DNA from 2 places in the Marinitoga sp. 38H-ov genome. Region 2 is predicted to be linked to the other one. Evidence: riboswitches for the same ligand, from Rfam matches in the RefSeq annotation. Region 2 holds a riboswitch; the other holds the start of a gene.

Region 1 (3,431 bases), on a different contig from region 2:
TCCAATAAATACAGCAGAAACTATAGTAGCAAATAATCTAACAAATGATAATTCCCAACCTAATACATTTCCTGTCAAAAATATAGCTGCTACATTAATTGCAGGACCCGTAAATAAAAATGCCATAGCTGGTCCAATTCCTGCACCACGTTTATATATTCCTCCAAATAAAGGCAAAATAGTACAGGAACAAACTGCTAATATTCCTCCAGAAACTGCCGCCACTGGATATGCTATTATTTTTTTAGCTTTAGGACCTAATAATTTTAATATTGCATTTTTACTTACAAAAACAGATATTGTTCCTGCTATAAAAAATGCTGGAACAAGACATAATAAAACATGTTGCCTTGCATAATCATGAAGCATTTCAAAACCGCCAATAATCGCTTTGTGAACCTCTTCACTTGTAAAAGGGATAAAATAGAAAGCTAAAAATGCTAAAAGAATTAAAAAGAATAATCTTAACTCTTTTTTCATAAAACACCTCCATTATTTTATAACACAAACTCCATCTTTTATAATTACTTTTTCTGATTTAATTAAATCCTCTTTGAATTCATTTTTTAAATCATCTAAAAGATAATTTAAAAATGAATATTTTTCCAAAAATTCATTATTTAATTTGTATTTTATAAAAACACCATCTTTTTCTGTTAAAACTAATTTAAACAATTTCATTTTTGATAAATGTCTGGATATTGTTGATTGTGGTAAATCCAAAATTTCTGTCAATTCACATACACATCTTGGTTTTAAACTTAAAATATTAATTATTCTTAATCTTGTTTTATCTGATAATATCTTCATTAATTCATCTATCAAAATAATCCCTCCTTTCATATATTCGCATATCCGGATATATAATAATATATTTATATTAAATAATTGTTATTCTAAAAATACAAATTTATTAATTATTTCTTAGAATATATAGAAAGAAAGTGATTAACATCCATTAATAACAATTATCAAACATTTGATATATTAATCTTTTTTGACATATTTTGCGGTTTTATGATATAATAATTTAAATTTTGTATTTTAAGTTAATATCTTTTCTGGGAGGTTAAGTATTTTGCTTTTATATAAACTCATTTTATTTTTTACCATATATATTTTTATATTACAGAAATATAATAGAAATATTTTTCTGATAAACTCTACCCAAAATTTAATAATCTTTAATAACAAACGGAGGCGCAACTAAGATGAGTAATCTATCCATCGCTTGGGTAGGTTTGGGATAGATGAAAGGCGAAGTTGCCGAAGGGTATAAGGCTTACCCACCTTATACGCCTGGTTATATAAGGAATACTTATATAACTGTCGCTTAATGCGGAGAGCCGTTTGGAATAAAATTACTTTATTTCAAACGGCCTTCTAATGAAGGCTTTTTTTATTATAATTTTCATTATATAACTTATTTAAGGAGGGGTTCTATGAAAAAACGTATTTGGGTAATTTTTATCCTGGCGACATTTTTACTAATGTCTGCTTTAGCATTTGCAAACGGGGGGGATACTGAAACAATAAATTATGGTTTTTGGTCAATTATTCCTCCACTACTAGCTATTGTTTTAGCTTTTGTTACTAAAGAAGTTATTCTTTCATTGTTATTAGGTATTTTTTCTGGAGCAGTAATTAATGTATTTGCCACATCCAGTTCTGGATTTTTCATGAAACTTATTGAAAGTTATACAAAAACTTTTGAATATCCAGTAAACGCTCTTGCTGATGGATGGCATGCTGGTATCATTATTTTTACATTAACAATTGGTGGTATGGTTGGAGTTATTGCAAAAATGGGAGGTACAAGAGCTATCGCTAATGCACTTGCTAAAAAAGCTAAAACTGCTAGAAGTGCTCAATTAGCTACAGCTTTAATGGGTGTTGTTGTATTCTTCGATGACTATGCCAATACTCTTATCGTTGGTCCTACTATGAGACCTTTAACAGACAAATTAAATGTTTCTAGGGAAAAATTATCATATATTGTTGACTCAACAGCTGCTCCTGTTGCTACAATGGCAGCAATATCTACATGGATTGGTTATGAATTAGGATTAATTGGTGATGCATTCAACGCATTGGGAACAGATGTAAACCCATACGGTGTATTCTTCCAATCAATCCCATATAGAATGTATGGATTATTTGCATTATTTATGGTATTTATGGTTGGTTTCTTAATGAGAGATTTTGGTCCTATGTATGAAGCAGAAAAAAGAGCTAGATTAACTGGAAAGGTTTTAGCTGATGGCGCTGAACCTATGTTATCTACAGATTTTGAAAAAGAATTAGATAATAGTGATATTCCTTTAAGAGTATCAAACGCTTTAGTACCTATTTTAACATTAATTATTTTTGCATTTGTTGGATTATGGTATTCTGGTGGTGGATTAGAAGAGCCATTTAATTTAGAAGGAATTAGAAATGCATTTGGTAACGCCGATGCTTCAGCTGCTTTAATTTGGGCATCTGCTTTAGCAAGTATAGTTGCTGTTATAATGGCTGTTTCTCAAGGTATTATGACATTAAGAAAAGCTTTAGAAGCATGGGTAGAAGGTGCAAAATCATTAGTTATTACCACAATTATATTAATTTTAGCATGGTCAATTGGTTCTATTGCCTCTGATTTAGGAACAGCTGAATATTTAGTACAAGTCGTATCTTCATCTTTACCTGGTTGGGCAGTTCCTGTATTAGTATTTATTATGTCATCTATAGTTGCATTTGCTACTGGTACATCTTGGGGTACAATGGCTATTATGTTACCTTTAGCTATTCCTTTAGCAGCAGCTTATACTGGAAACGCCCCATCAACATTAGTATTTGCTACATTAGGTGCTGTATTAACAGGATCAACATTCGGAGATCATTGTTCTCCTATTTCAGATACAACAATTATGTCTTCAATGGCATCATCATCTGATCATATTGATCACGTTAAAACTCAATTACCATATGCCGTAACAGTTGCTTCAGTTGCAGCAGTTGGATATATTTTAGTAGGTATTGGATTACCTATTTGGATTACATTAATATTAGGATTTGCTTCAGTATGGGCTATTTTAAGATTCTTTGGTAAATCAACTGATCCAAAAGATTTAAAAGCCATTTAAAAACCAATTAAAAAAGGAATGGCCTAGCCATTCCTTTTTAATTAAATATACTTAATCTAAAACTTTGAATATCTTCATCTGAGCTATTATATTCTTCTTCATCTACTCTATTATACTCCCAATCAAACAAAGTTAAGTATATTTCTCCTTCTTTACATTCAGTAAATATTGAAGGTACTGTATCCTCTTCATCATCTATACTCATAGCTTCAACAATAAAAGAATATGCTTTTGCTTCTGTAATATCAGATACGTCTTTTAATAATTTTTCAGCCATTTCAAATTCTTCTTCACTTTCAAATGAAA
Region 2 (3,431 bases):
ACTAGCATCTACTCCTACATATGTCTTATAACTTTCTTTAATATGCAAAACTTTAGTAATTAAGTATCCATGTGATCCTGTAATATATCTTCCATTTTCTGTAAAAATTTTCGGTTTAAATTCTATAAAATATTTTTCATATAATTCTCTTATTTCATTTCCCAATTTATCTATATCTAATTCTTTATCTTCCGGTTTATATGGAATACCAAAACCTCCTCCTATATCAATAAATTCAAATTCTATGTTCAATATATCTGATATTCTTTTTACAGTTCTAAAAATAATTTCTGTATTTTTTTCTATCAAATCTTCTTCTAATGTATTCGATACAAGCATTGAATGAAATCCAAACCTTTTTACACCTAACTCTTTCATTTTTTTATAGCCTTCAATTATGTTATCAAATGGCATTCCAAATTTAGAATTTAATGGATCTCCTATTATATCAGTACCATATGATTCTTTAGGAATATATCTAATAGACGCGATTTTTGGAATACCAATTTTTTTGACAAATTTATTTATATGTCCAATATCATCAAAATTTATTATCGCACCTAAATCATATGCTTTTTTATACTCTTTTAAAGGTGTATTATTTGAAGTAAATAAAATATTTTCTCCAATAATATTTACCATTTCAGATAAATATAATTCAACTAATGAACTACAATCCATTCCACAATTATTTTTTCCTAAAATTTTTAAAATATATGGAGTAGGCGTTGCTTTCACAGCAAAATACTCTTTAAAATCACACCAAAAAAATGCACTTTGTAATTTTTTTAATGATTTTAATATTCCTTTTTCATCATATATATAAAATGGTGTATTATCTAATAATCTAATAATCTCTTTTTCAAAAGGAAATTTTTTCATCTTATCACCTTAATTCATAATGTTTTAGCAATATTCTTACAGCATTAGTTGCAGCTCCTACCCTAACATTATCAGCCACAACCCATATCAAAAAAGTCTTTTCATCCATTTGCCTAAGTCTTGAAACATATGTTATATCTGTATCAGCAACATTAAGAGGTGTTATCAAATTATCTGTATATACAACATTCTCTACAGATGATAATAATTCTCTTATTTTTTTAATATCTGCTTCTTTTTTTGTTCTAAAAATTATACTTTCTGAATGACCATATAACACAGGTACCCTTACAGCTGTTGGATAAACTTTTATTTTATAATCATTAAATATCTTCCTAGTTTCATTTACCATTTTCATTTCTTCTTCTGTAAACCCATTTTTTAAAACTTGGCCAATTACAGGTATAACATTATTATTAATTATTTCTGGAAAATGATATATATTATTTATTCCATTTTGTTGATCTAATAACTCTTTTATTCCTTTGTTACCAGCTCCAGATACAGCTTGATAAGTACTTACAAATATTTCTGATATTCCTAATTTTTTTTCAATATCTCTTAAAGCCAATACCATTTGAATGGTTGAACAATTAGGATTAGCAATAATTCCTTTATATCCTTTTAAAATTTTTCCATTAATTTCTGGAACTACTAAAGGAATATTTTTTTCCATTCTAAATGCCGATGAATTATCAATTACAACATTTCCACTTTCATTTGCTATTTGAGCATATTTCTTTGATATTTCACTTCCAGCAGAAAACAATATATAATCATATTTTTCTTCCATTTTTTCTTCAGTTAATTCTTCAACAAAATAATATTTATCTTTAAATTTCATTTTTTTTCCTTCAGATTTTTTGCTTGCAAAAAGTTTTAATTCATTTATTTCTAGATTTTTTTCTTCTAAAACTCTTATCATTGTTCTTCCTACTTCTCCAGTAGCTCCTACAATACCTATTTTCATTTTATCCCTCCTAAAAAAATAAAATTGGCTTTCACTAGAAAGCCAATTGAAATAATATACATAAGACATTATTCCAAACGGCTCTCCGCATGTTTTCATGCGACAGTCGCATAGGTATTCCCTATACAACCAGGTATGTAAGATGGGTAAATCTTACATCCTTCGGCAACCTCGCCTTTCACCTACCCCAAGCCTACCCTAGCGATAGGTAGATTACTCATCTCGGTTGCGCCTCCGTTTGTTCAATAATTATTAACTTTTGATGTAGTTTATCAAACAAATATTAATTAAAATTTACAAATACATTACAAAGTTATTAGTTATATTTTTTAATTTATCACTTTATATTTGTATAATAATAAAAAAAGAGCAGGATATCCTGCTCTTATGGCGGAGAGGGTGGGATTTGAACCCACGGACGGGTTTTGCCCGTCACACGCTCTCCAGGCGTGCGCCTTAGACCGCTCGGCCACCTCTCCATATTTCCAATTTATTTTATCATAACTTTTGTATTTAGTCAAGTGAAAAATATAAAAATTTTTATATAATATTTTATGTATAATATTTTATTATATTTATTATGATTTTTTCTTTTCATTATTTAATTCTTCATAACAATCTCTACATACTGCTATATATTTATCAAATCCACCAACATCAATTTCCGAACCATTTCCTACAATTTTATAAGAAATTGTACCGCTATATTCACCACATTCATGGCAAACAGCCTTCTTTTTAATAATTTCATCAGCATATGCAGATAATAATATTGTAGTTTCAAAAGGATTATTTTTATATGTTAAATCAAGTCCTGAACAATACACATTTATTCCTTTTTTAATTAAGTCCAAAATTACATTTTTTAATTCTTTGTCAAAAAATTGCACTTCATCTACAAAAACTGCTTTTTCATCATAATCTAAAAAATTATACATTTCTTTAGATTCATTAATAGGAATTGCTTCAATTTTTGTTCCTGTATGCGAAACTATATAATTAGATGCATATCTATCATCAATTATTGGTTTGAATACTTTTATCTTTTTCCTACCTAATGTGTAAATTTCTACAAAAGAAATTAATTCAGATGTTTTACCTGAGTACATTGGTCCAACAATTAAAATGAATTTTCCTGACATTAATATTCCTCCTTATATTTCAATTTAAATATTATATGAAATAAAAATAATACAATAACTGATATTACATAAAATACAAAAACTAAATCCCCATCTAAATTTATATACATTATATAATGATTTATATATTTTAAAATATACTTTATAATCTCTATATAATTATTTACAATTATATTTATAATTTCAGGCAAAGGTATAATTGTATAAATGAATGAAAAAAATATTAATGAGTAAATAATTGGAACAAATGCAATACTTAGGAAAACCCCTAAGACAGAAAATCCATTGAAAAATATTATACTCCATGGAAGAATGGCTAAAAAAGCAGAAATAGCTATTAAAAAAGAATTTTTTGTTTTTTCGATTAAAATCAATATTGAAAGTGCAGCAGAATAACTCATTAAAAATCCTACTGAAAAAACAACAATTGGATTATA

Evidence for each region. A riboswitch is a leader RNA that binds a small molecule or an ion and turns the genes downstream of it on or off. The one in region 2 is predicted to bind lysine.
Region 1: another riboswitch for lysine. It lies ahead of AS160_RS10650 (Na+/H+ antiporter NhaC family protein); the one in region 2 lies ahead of AS160_RS00580 (aspartate-semialdehyde dehydrogenase).

Annotation. Positions count from the first base shown of each region.
Region 1 covers NZ_LNGH01000054.1:30,225-33,655, forward strand. Annotated here, with positions in the region: gene AS160_RS10640 (permease) at 1-480, opposite strand, end outside; gene AS160_RS10645 (metalloregulator ArsR/SmtB family transcription factor) at 493-825, opposite strand; lysine riboswitch at 1,188-1,357, shown strand; gene AS160_RS10650 (Na+/H+ antiporter NhaC family protein) at 1,443-3,125, shown strand; gene AS160_RS10655 (hypothetical protein) at 3,163-3,431, opposite strand, start outside.
Region 2 covers NZ_LNGH01000002.1:90,095-93,525, forward strand. Annotated here, with positions in the region: gene AS160_RS00575 (diaminopimelate decarboxylase) at 1-882, opposite strand, end outside; gene AS160_RS00580 (aspartate-semialdehyde dehydrogenase) at 887-1,852, opposite strand; lysine riboswitch at 1,923-2,097, opposite strand; tRNA gene AS160_RS00585 (tRNA-Ser) at 2,241-2,331, opposite strand; gene AS160_RS00590 (thymidine kinase) at 2,431-2,994, opposite strand; gene AS160_RS00595 (ComEC/Rec2 family competence protein) at 2,994-3,431, opposite strand, start outside.